DNA from 3 places in the Streptomyces sp. NPDC043952 genome. Region 2 is predicted to be linked to each of the others. Evidence: riboswitches for the same ligand, from Rfam matches in the RefSeq annotation. Region 2 holds a riboswitch; each other region holds the start of a gene.
What was found. Region 2 has a riboswitch for cyclic di-AMP ahead of AC069R_RS32340 (transglycosylase family protein). Riboswitches for the same ligand answer to the same signal wherever they lie in the genome.
Positions count from the first base shown of each region.

Region 1: linked by a shared signal. The riboswitch ahead of AC069R_RS28385 (M23 family metallopeptidase) and the one ahead of AC069R_RS32340 (transglycosylase family protein) in region 2 are both predicted to bind cyclic di-AMP.
Region 3: linked by a shared signal. The riboswitch ahead of AC069R_RS28040 (transglycosylase SLT domain-containing protein) and the one ahead of AC069R_RS32340 (transglycosylase family protein) in region 2 are both predicted to bind cyclic di-AMP.

Region 1 covers NZ_JBWKES010000035.1:45,858-49,530, reverse strand. The annotation lists gene AC069R_RS28390 (aldo/keto reductase) at 1-210, opposite strand, end outside; gene AC069R_RS28385 (M23 family metallopeptidase) at 278-1,327, opposite strand; cyclic di-AMP (ydaO/yuaA leader) riboswitch at 1,337-1,505, opposite strand; tRNA gene AC069R_RS28380 (tRNA-Met) at 1,805-1,878, opposite strand; gene AC069R_RS28375 (dihydrofolate reductase family protein) at 1,925-3,106, opposite strand; gene AC069R_RS28370 (DUF2637 domain-containing protein) at 3,493-3,673, shown strand, end outside.
Region 2 covers NZ_JBWKES010000051.1:13,973-17,645, reverse strand. The annotation lists gene eno (phosphopyruvate hydratase) at 1-339, opposite strand, end outside; gene AC069R_RS32340 (transglycosylase family protein) at 1,129-1,845, opposite strand; cyclic di-AMP (ydaO/yuaA leader) riboswitch at 1,850-2,019, opposite strand; gene AC069R_RS32335 (transglycosylase family protein) at 2,197-3,330, opposite strand; gene AC069R_RS32330 (DUF899 family protein) at 3,600-3,673, shown strand, end outside.
Region 3 covers NZ_JBWKES010000034.1:45,506-49,178, reverse strand. The annotation lists gene AC069R_RS28045 (polyprenyl synthetase family protein) at 277-1,287, opposite strand; cyclic di-AMP (ydaO/yuaA leader) riboswitch at 1,829-2,047, shown strand; gene AC069R_RS28040 (transglycosylase SLT domain-containing protein) at 2,051-2,536, shown strand; gene AC069R_RS28035 (HAD family hydrolase) at 2,582-3,394, opposite strand; gene AC069R_RS28030 (NAD(P)-binding domain-containing protein) at 3,562-3,673, opposite strand, start outside.

The DNA of each region.
Region 1 (3,673 bases), on a different contig from region 2:
GATGACGGTCTCGGACTCGCCGCCCTGGTGGCCCTCGACCCAGGCGCTGTAGGCGTCGGCGGTGTCGATGAAGTTGCCGCCCGCGGCCGTGTACGCGTCCAGGACGGCGAAGGAGGTCTGCTCGTCGGCGGTCCAGCCGAAGACGTTGCCGCCCAGGCAGAGCGGGGAGACCTGGAGGTCGGATGAGCCCAGTGTGCGCAGAGAAGTCATGCTTCACATCAACACCGGCGACGGATGATCGCATTCCGCCGCCGGTGCGGGAACCGGCGCGGTTCCGTCAGGGGTTGAGGCCCTTGTCGCGCAGCCAGGGCGCGGGGTCGACGGCGGTGGGCTGCCCGTTCGGGTGCACCTCCAGGTGCAGGTGCGGGCCGGTGACATTGCCGGTGGCGCCGACGCGGCCGATGACCTCGCCGGTGGTGACCTTCTGGCCGACCGAGACGTTGATCGAGGACTGGTGGCAGAACCACAGCTCGGTGCCGTCGTCCAGGGTGAGGACGGTGCGGTAGCCGTAGGCGCCGGCCCAGCCGGCCTGGGTGATGGTGCCGCCGTGGACGGCCTTGATCAGGGTGCCGGTGGGGGCGGCGAAGTCGAGGCCGGTGTGGTAGCCGGAGGACCACATGGCGCCGGGCTGCCCGAAGGTGCCGGTGATCGTGTACGAGACGACGGGCAGCGTGTACTGCTTGGCGAGCGCGGCCAGCCGCTTGGCCTCGGCCGCCTTCTTGGCGTCGGCCTCCGCCTGCTCCTTGGCGTCGGCGGCCTTGGCGGCGGCCTCCTTCTCCGCCTTGGCGGCCGCCGCGTCGCTCTGCTGCTGGGCGGCGGCGACCATCGCGGCGGTGGCCTTGCTGTCGGCCTGGCCCTGCTGCTGCTCGGCCTGGGCCATGATCCGGTTGCGCAGGGCCTCGCCCGCGCCGGTGTCCGTGGCGCCCTCGGTGGTCCGCCCGAGGTCGGTGAGCGCGGTGGCGGTCTCGGCCTTGGGCGTCTCGGCGGAGTCGTCGCCGAGGAAGTGCTCGACGGTGGACAGGTGCGGCACCGAGACGTCCGGCAGGTCCGGCATCGAGACGGAGACCGGCGGCTTGCCGGGGTTGGCGCTGGCGATGCCGCCCGCGCCGACGGCGGCGATCACGCCGACGCCGAGGACGGTGGAGCTGCGGGCGAAGCCGCCGCGCTGCTTGGCGACGCGGTGGCGGCCGCGGACCGGGGCGACGGACTCCTCGCCGGGGTTCCACTCCTCCCAGGGGCCGTCGCCTTCGGGGCCGGGGCCGAACGACTCGGGTGCGCGCTGAGCGGGCACGAACGGTGCTTCGGGGGCGGGCCGGTTGGACGCCACGGGGGCGTGCTCCTTTCCTTCCTCCGCCTACCGGGTTAGCTGACGGGTTCGGAGCAGGAAGGTCTCCTACGCGCGTATACCGCTCGTGGACTCGGCTGAGTCCGCGGTGGTGTCCGCGTGATTCACCCCAGAGGTGGTGGTTCCCCGGTTCCCTCGCGGGATTCGGCGCGTGCGCACGGAGCCGCCTCGGGTGACGGCTGGGACGACCGCGCTGCGTTATCGAACGTTAATAGACCGGAGGGGAACTTTCCAAGCCGTTCGGCTTGATCATTAAGGTTCAAACCCGTGGACTTACCGCCCAGCGGGCCGCCAAACCGGGCGAGTTGACCGCCGTTCACGAGTCACCCGGTTTTTGATGGTGACTCAGATGTTATGCGCTGGGCGGTCGAACGGTCACGGGGGGTAACCCCCCGTTCGAGGCCCGGAAAACACCCAGGGCCGGAATCCATGAACTGGATTCCGGCCCTGAGACATCAGTAGCGGGGACAGGATTTGAACCTGCGACCTCTGGGTTATGAGCCCAGCGAGCTACCGAGCTGCTCCACCCCGCGGCGATGTCTCTACTGTACGCCATCACCAGGGCGGAAAGCACATCGGTTACGACGGGCCCCCGGATCGGCCGGGCAGATGCCGGTTCGGCGCCTTGGCCAGCGGCTCGTACTCGGGCAGGACGACGACCTCGGCGCCCGCGGCCGTCAGCACCCCGGTGCCGTCGGCCGCCACCACGAAGGTGTCCGGCTCCCGCCAGGCGGTCACCACCCGGCGCACCCCCGCCCGCAGGATCAGCTCGGCGCAGGGCGCGGGGCGCGAGGCGCGGCGGGCGCAGGGCTCCAGGCTGCTGTAGACGGTGGCGCCGGGCAGCCGCGGGTCGGCGGGGTCGGTCTTGGCGAGCGCCGCCTCCTCCGCGTGCACCACCGGGTCCCCGCCCTCGCGGGAGTGGCCGCGGGCCAGCTCGGTGCCGTCGGCGGCGACCACGACCGCGCCGACGCTGAAGGCCGTTCGCGAGGGCGGGCACAGCGCGGCCAGCTCGCAGGCGGTGCGCAGCCAGTGCCGGTCGGCGGCGGTGAGCACCGGTCCGGTGCCGGGCGCGGTGGGCTCGTAGCGCATCAGGACGACGTCCTCGATCCGGCGGGACTCGACCAGCCGCAGCCGACCCTCCTGGTACCGGCCGGGTCCGAACAGCCGCGGGGCGGCCGGATCGCCCACGATCAGCGGGGCGACCACGAGCTGGAGTTCGTCGGCGAGGCCCTGCTGGAGGAGCTGGGTGTGCACGGCCGCGCCGCCCTCCACCATCAGCCGGCCGACCCCGCGCTCGGCCCGCAGGTGGCCGAGCAGGGCCCGCCAGTCCAGCTCCGGGCCGAGCGCGACGACGTCGGCGGCGCCGCCGAGGAGACGGGTGACCCGTGCGGCGCCCGCGTCGGTCGTGTAGACGAGCTTGTCGCCGCCGGTGTGCCAGAAGCGGGCCGCGGGATCGAGGTCGCCGGTGCCGGTGACGGTGACCTTCAGCGGATACTCCGGCCGGCCCCGCGCGAGCCGGGCCGCGCGCCGCTCGGCGGAGGCGACCAGCAGCCGCGGGTTGTCGGCGCGCAGGGTGCCGGCGCCGACCAGGAGGGCGTCGGCCGAGGCCCGTACCGCGTCCACCCGGTCGAAGTCGGCCGGTCCGGACAGCAGCAGCCGCTGCTGTCCGGTGTCGTCCAGGCAGCCGTCGAGGGAGACGGCGGCGGACAGCAGCACGTACGGGTACGGCGCGGACTCGGGCAAAGCTCGCTCGGTGCTCATCGCCTCCAGTGTGCGGCCCGCCGTGGGCCTGCCCGCCCGGGGGGACGGCACGCGCCGCCCGGCCCGCACCCGCCCCAGCCCGCCCTAAAAGCATTCTTATTTCCGCCCGTTGCTGTCATAGGACCGCCGAACCCCGCTTTCGAGTTACAGAAGCACCCGAATGCCCCACACCCCCAGCTCCCGAGAGGCTCGTTAGCTGACCGTGGCACGCACAGAGAGACGCACAGCGCTGAATCTCCACTCGCCGGTCACATTCCGGGTGGAAAGCAAGGAAGGCGAGGTGTTCACCGACGGCTGTTCCGATCTTCTTGACGATTTCTTGAGAAGAATCCGCCAGCTGGAGAGTGAGTACCTGCGGGCGATGGTGAGGCTCTAGGACTCGGCCGATGGACAGGATTCACGATGAAGACGTTATGTGTGACTACGAGTTCAGCACGCTCGAGATGCAGTGGGACCCGGTCGAGGAACTGGCCCAGATGCTGTCCGGCGCGTCCGCCGCGAATCCCGACCCGGCCACCCCGCCCCACGGCAGGTCCAGCCACCGGAAAAATCGCCGGCGCATCCGCA
Region 2 (3,673 bases):
GCCGAGGATGGCGTTGGCGCCGAGCGAGCCCTTGTTGTCGGTGGCGTCCAGGTCGAACATGGCCTGGTCGATCAGGCGCTGCTCGGTGGCGTCGTAGCCGACCAGCTCCGGGCCGATCTGCTCGATGACGGCGAGGACGGCCTTCTCGACACCCTTGCCCTGGTAGCGGTTGGGGTCACCGTCGCGCAGCTCGATGGCCTCGAAGGCGCCGGTGGAGGCGCCGGACGGGACGGCGGCACGACCGGTGCTGCCGTCGTCGAGGCCGACCTCGACCTCGACCGTGGGGTTGCCTCGGGAGTCCAGGATTTCCCGGGCTACGACGACGTCGATGGACGGCACGAGCATCTCCTTCTTGGATGTGACGCTGGAAGTGCGGGAGGCGGCCGTGCGGCTGCGCCCTTGCGACTAGAGCCTAACCGTCCCGGCGTCGCGGACCACCGACCGACCGTCTGGTGGGCGACGGGGACATGGAGACGGTACCTATTGTTCACCACCGGAACAAAAAGGGTCCCGGAGGAGGCCCGGCTGAAGGCTGGGAGAACACAAGACCCCACCCCGGCACGAACGGGGGAATCGCGCCGGGGTGGGGGGTTGGGGGGGACGGGGCGGGCGGGGGCCTGGGGCTTGGGGGACCCGCCGGGGGGTTGGGGGACCCGCCTTGGGGGGTGAGGCGTGGGGTCCGCCGGGGGTGGGCCTGGGGCATGACGCCTGGGGGCCCGCCGGGTGCGCCTGAGGCATGGAGCCTGGGGGCCTGCCGGGGGTGGGGCCTGGGGCCTGGGGGCCCGCCGGGGGCCCCTGGGCCGTTGGGGCGGGTACCAGGGGCGGGGTTCCTCGGGGCCGCCGGGGGGGTGGGCCGTCGGGGCCTATCGGGCGCGGCGTCGGGAGCGTCGGGGGTACGACACCGGGGGTACGGCGTCGGGGGCTACCCCCTGCGAGGGGCCCGTCGGTCCGGCTGAGCGGAGCCGGGCCGGTGATGCGGAGCCGGGCCGGTGATGCGGAGCCGGGCGGGGTGAGCGGAGTCGGGCGCCCCGGTCCGCCGGCCGGGTCCGGCCGGCCGGGGAAGCATCCCGCGGCCGGGCCGCCGGGCGAGCCCCGTGCGGGGCTCGCGGCGGCCGTGGCCGGGCCGGGTTACTTCAGGTGGAGCTGCTGACCCGGGTAGATCAGGTCGGCGTTGTCGATGATGTCCTTGTTCAGGTCGAACAGCTTCTTCCAGCCGCCGGCCACGTGGTGCGCGGCCGCGATGGAGCTGAGGGTGTCGCCCTTGACCACCTTGTACTCGCCGTCGCCCTTCTTGACCTTCTTGCCGGTCGGGGTGGTGACGGTCTTGCCCGCGGACGAGCCGGTGGACGTGCTCGTGGACTTGGACGGGGCCGGGGTGGTGCGCTCGGTGGAGCGGGTGGCGGCCTGCTGGTCCGTGGAGCGGGTGGCGGTGCCGGCCGACGACGTGGTCGTCGGGGCGGAGCCGTTGTACGGGGTGCCGGTCAGGCCCGTGCCGCAGACCGGCCAGGCGCCCTTGCCCTGCGCGGCCAGGACCTTCTCGGCGACGGAGATCTGCTGCGACTTGCTGGCCTTGTCGGCGGTCGGCGCGTAGGCGGTGCCGCCGTACGCGGCCCAGGTGGAGGCGGAGAACTGGAGGCCGCCGTAGTAACCGTTGCCGGTGTTGATGGCCCAGTTGCCGCCGGACTCGCACTGGGCGACGGTGTCCCACTGGGAAGCGGTGGCGGCGGAGGCGCTGCCGGCCGCCATCAGCGGAGCGGCCACGGCGGCACCGGTGACACCGGCGAGCGTGACGGCGCGGACGGCCTTGGACGGACGACGGTGCTTGCCCTTGCCGGAAAACAGCATGGAACGATCCCCTCACCGACGCCTGCGAGGTGAGCTGTCGGGTTCGGGCCGGTTGAGTTGCCCGGCCACCCCTCCTTTCGGAGGCGTGGCTTCACCCCAAGCCGGTCCGGCATCAACTGCCGGGCCCGGCGCCTACCTTGGGTCCCCCGCTCCTGCCTGCGGCGCTTGACGCGACGACTGTTCCCGGGCAGCCGCTGGCAGGATTCGGCGTTGCGGCCGCCGGGGCTCGTGGTGACGAGCGGCCTTGACCGTAGCCAGGTGATCCGCGGAATTTCAAAGACGATCAGGGCTTCTGAGACTCATCCCACACTTTCGCCAAACCGGACATTTAGCGATCAAGTGGGGCGTCAACTAGCCCTGGTCCGCGCCCGTTTCGTCACCGACTTTCAGGGTCTGACCGGCGGTGATGTGGTTCGGGTCGGCGCCCACGACCTTCTTGTTCGCGGCGTAGAGCGCGTGCCATCCGCCGTCGACGTCAAGGGAGTCGGCGATGGCGCTCAGCGAGTCGCCCTGGCGGACGGTGTAGCTGTCCGGCTCGTGGGTCGCGTGCCGGCCGGATGTGGAGCCGTTCTGCCCGTTTGCCGTGCTTTCGTCCGCGTTGCCGCCGCGGTGGCGCCCGCCGCCGAGGGCTCCGGTGTCGACCAGGTTCCAAGTGCCCGCGGCCTGCTGGGGGTTGGCGGGGGTACCGGTGGAGGGTGAGGGCGTTCCGGAGCCGTGGGCCGGCGCGGACGGCGGGGTGGAGGCGGAGGGGTCCGAGGAGGACGGGCCGGACGGGTCCGGGCTGGAGGTGCCGGTGCCGGGCGTGCCGGTGTGCTTGCCCGGCTGCGGGCTCGCGTGCTTGCCGGTCTGCTTGCCGGAGCCGGAGCCGGTGCCTGAGCCTGAGTCGTGGCTCGGCGAAGAGGAGGGGTCGGACGAGCCGGACGGGTCGGTGGACGCCTTGCCGGAACCGGAACCGGAGCCGGCGCCGGTGCCGTCCTGGTCGCCGCTCGGTGTGCCGGCCGGGGAAGAGGGGTCGGGCAGGCCGGACGGGTCGGTCGTGCCGCCGGTCTGGCCGCTGCCGTTGCCGCTGTCACCGTCGCCGACGCCCGGATCGACGCTCACCGAACCGGAGTTCGAGGTCAGTCCGGACAGCAGGGCGCAGGTGGCCCAGGGCGTGGTGCCCTTGTCCTTGAGGATCTTCTCGGCCACGGCGATCTGCTGCGAGCGGCTGGCCTGGTCGGCGGAGGAGGCGTACTGCGTCCCGCCGTACGCGACCCAGTCGTCCTGGGATATCTGGAGGCCGCCGTAGTACCCGTTGCCGGTGTCGGCGCTCCAGGCGCCGCCGCTCTCGCAGTTGGCGACCTTGTCCCAGGTGGTGCCGTCGGCCGCGTGGGCACTCGCGGCGCCGAGCAGCGGGATGGCGATGGCGGAGCCGGTCACGCCGGCCGCGACGAGGAGGGCCGGGGCCTGACGGGGGCGGCGGTGACGACCGTTCCCGGAGATCATGCGGGAGCCTTTCGAGCGACGGCGGGGACCGGCGCGGCGGATGATGCGGGCCCGCCGCGCTGAGGGGTGAAGGTATCGGCACACGATCACTTGTCACAAGTTCATGCCGCGGAGATCACGCGAAGATCACAGAGGTGAACGTTCGCCCCTCCGCTGCGTCACCTTCCGATTCACCCGTCGGGCACGGCGGCGCCTCGGCTCCGGGGCGCGCGGCGCCCGGAACCATGGAACCGACCTGATTCCGGGGGGCTGTTCACCCAGGAGGACACATGATGCGGCACACCCGGTTGCACGGTGAGTCCGCGGAGTACCTCGCCGCCCGCGAGGAGCTGCGCGGCGCCGA
Region 3 (3,673 bases), on a different contig from region 2:
GTCCGGGGTACGGCCACCCGGCGGACGCCGAACGGGTGGTCGGCCGACGGACACCGGACGGGCCGAAGCGGGCAATCCCTCGCCGACCGACGCACACCGGACGAGCCGAAGCCGACGGTCACTCCCCGGCCCACGCACACCGGACAAGCCGAAGCCGACGGTCACTCCCCGGCCCACGCACACCGGACAAGCCGAAGCCGACGGTCACTCGCCGACCGACGCACACCGGACGAGCCGAAGCGGACGGTCACTCGCCGGACGGCTCGGAGCGGACGGTCAGCCCGCCCGGTGCACCACCGCGTCGCACAGCTCCGTCAGCGCCACCTTGGCGTCGCACTCCCGCAGCGGGGCGAGCGCGGCGCGCGCCTCCTCCGCGTACCGCACGGTGTCCCGGCGGGCCTGCTCCAGGGCCGGGTGGGCGCGCAGCGCGGCCAGTGCCTCGGCGTGCCGGGCGTCGTCGCTGAGGTCGGAGTCCAGCAGCTCGCACAGGGCGAGGTCCTCGGGCAGGCCGAGCCGGGCGGCCCGCTCGCGCAGCCGCAGCACGGGCAGGGTCGGGATGCCCTCGCGCAGGTCGGTGCCGGGGGTCTTGCCGGACTCGTGGGAGTCGGAGGCGACGTCCAGGACGTCGTCGGCGAGCTGGAAGGCCACGCCGAGCCGCTCGCCGTACTGGGTGAGCACGTCCACGACCGTCTCGTCGGCGCCGGACATCATCGCGCCGAACCGGCAGGCCACCGCGACCAGCGAGCCGGTCTTGCCGCCGAGCACGTCGAGGTAGTGCTCGACCGGGTCGCGGCCGTCGGCGGGTCCGGCGGTCTCCAGGATCTGGCCGGTGACCAGCCGTTCGAACGCGAGGGCCTGGACCCGGACCGCCTCGGGGCCGAGGTCGGCGAGGATCTGGGAGGCACGGGCGAAGAGGAAGTCGCCGGTGAGGACCGCGACGGAGTTGCCCCAGCGGGTGTTGGCGCTGTCCACGCCCCGGCGCACGGCCGCCTCGTCCATGACGTCGTCGTGGTAGAGCGTGGCCAGGTGGGTCAGCTCCACGACCACGGCGGAGGGCACCACGCCGGGCGCGTAGGGGTCGCCGAACTGCGCCGCGAGCATCACGAGCAGTGGTCGGAAGCGCTTCCCACCGGCCCGTACGAGGTGCTGCGCGGCCCCCGTGATGAAGGGGACCTCGCTCTTGGTGGCCTCTAGCAGGCCCTCCTCGACAGCCGCCAATCCGGCCTGGACATCGGCTTCGAGAGCCTGGTCCCGCACGCTCAGCCCGAACGGCCCGACGACGGTCACGAGGGGTCTCCTGTCTGCTGGTGTCTGCTGGCGATTACGCGGTTTGTCGATAGGTCGCTGCCATCACTCAAGTCAGCGTATCCGGTCCGGTTTCGATCACCGAGAGCGCCCACCCTGCGCCCACCCGTCCAGTCCGGGACGTATCGGGTCATGACTGGCATACCCCCGGTCGAATCATCACAACGGACATTTATCGATTTAACAGGTAATCGGGACCTTCGGGAACTTCTTCGCGATCCCGAGAGGGGCGGAGCACCGACTCCACCCCGCCGGGGGACGAATCCCCCATGCCCGATTTTCCACAGTTTGCCATTTCGTGAATTGGGTCACCCGACCGCGTTCCCGCGGGCGGCCCGCCGACACCTCCGCACGCCTTGTCGCGCAAGCGAGTTGAGCGTTGGCATTCGCAAAGGATCAAGTACCCCATAGGCTGCTGATCAAGGTCAAATGCCTCGATATAACAATTCCGCGCTTGTTCCCGGCATGCGCTCTCGCATACCTTCCCGAGCCATCGGGCGGACGCCGAATCCTGCCGCCGCCCGTACACCCATCGACGAACTCATTCGTACGGCAGGAGCGGGGGACCCAGGTAAGTCGCCGGACCGGACGACTCACATGGCGCAGCGCGTGACACAGCGCGCCGCACCGCGTGTTCGCACCGGGACGGCTTGGGGTCAAGCCACGCCTCTCACCAGGCACGGCCGGGCACCTCCCCGCCCGAACCCGACAGCTCACCTCGCAGGCGTAGGAGAGGAACGTCCCCATGTCTGCTGCCGTTCAGCCGCGCCGCACCCGTGCCAACCGTCTCGTCCGCCTGATCGCCGTCGCCGGCACCGGCGCGGCCGTGCTCGCCATGCCCCTGGTGGGCGCCGCCACGGCGTCCGCCACCACCGGCACGACGTCGGCCGCCACCACGCCCGCCGGGTACCCGAACAACCTCGACGGCTGGATCCGCGAGTCCCTCGCGATCATGGCCCAGAAGGGCATTCCGGGCTCCTACAACGGCATCTACCGCAATGTCATGCGCGAGTCCTCGGGCAACCCGAACGCCATCAACCTGTGGGACTCCAACGCGGCCAAGGGCATACCGTCCAAGGGTCTGCTCCAGGTGATCGACCCGACCTTCAACGCGTACCACGTGGCCGGGACGTCGTTCAACATCTACGACCCGGTCGCCAACATCACCGCCGCCTGCAACTACGCGGCCGCGCGCTACGGCTCGATCGACAACGTCAACGGCGCCTACTGACCGTCGCCGGGCCCCTGAGGGCCGTGGCACCACCGCTGCTCCCGGTCACCCGGCCGGGAACAGCCTTTCGAGGACGACGGCGATGCCGTCGTCCTCGTTCGACGCCGTGACCTCGTCGGCGACCGCCTTCAGCTCGGGGTGGGCGTTCGCCATCGCGACGCCGTGCGCCGCCCAGCGGAACATCGGGATGTCGTTGGGCATGTCGCCGAAGGCCACGGCGCCTTCCGCGGGGACCCCGAGCCGCTCGGCGGCCAGCGCGAGCCCGGTGGCCTTGGTCACCCCGCACGGCTGGAGCTCCACGGTGCCGGGCCCCGACATGGTGACCGTGGCCAGCGAGCCCACGACCGAGCGGGCCACCGCCGCCAACTCGTCGTCGGACAAGGTGGCGTGGCGCAGCAGGACCTTGCTGATCGGCGCCCGCCACAGGTCGTCGCGCCGGGCCACCCGGACCGCGGGCAGGGTCGGGTGGGGCATCCGGTATCCGGGTTCGATCAGGGTGAGCCCGTCGGTGCCGTCCTGGTCGACGGCGGCGAACACCGGGCCCGTCTCGGCCTCGATCTTGCCGAGCGCGGTCTCGGCCAGCTCCCGGTCCAGCCGGACCGACCACAGCATGCGGCCGGACGCGGCGTCGTACAGCTGCGCGCCCTGCCCGCACACCGCGAGCCCGGTGGCGCCGAGGGCGGTCAGCAGGGGGCGCACTCTGGGGGCCGGGCGGCCGGTGACCACCAGGTGCCGGGCCCCGGCCCGCGCCGCCCGCGCGAGCACGGCCAGCGAGCGCTCGGAGACGGTGTCGTCGCCGCGCAGCAGCGTCCCGTCCAGGTCGGTGGCGATCAGTGCGTACGCGGGGGAGGCAACCATGATCAGAGAATACGGACCGATCCCCTCCACCGAGCCCCGCGTCATCCCCCGACTCCCGTGTCATTCCCCGGACTTGCAGCTTTGCCGACTTCAAGTGGGGGTGCGGGGAGGCGAGGTGGGGGTGGGACCAGCCGCCGCTCCCGCTCTCCGCGACCGCCCCCCACCACTCACCCGTGTTCCCGCGCCACATGCCCCGCCAGTCTCGGGGAGGCGAATTCCGTGCCGCACACGAAGCGCATCACCGGGCCGTAGGAGGAGGCGGCCGGGAGGCCGGTGAAG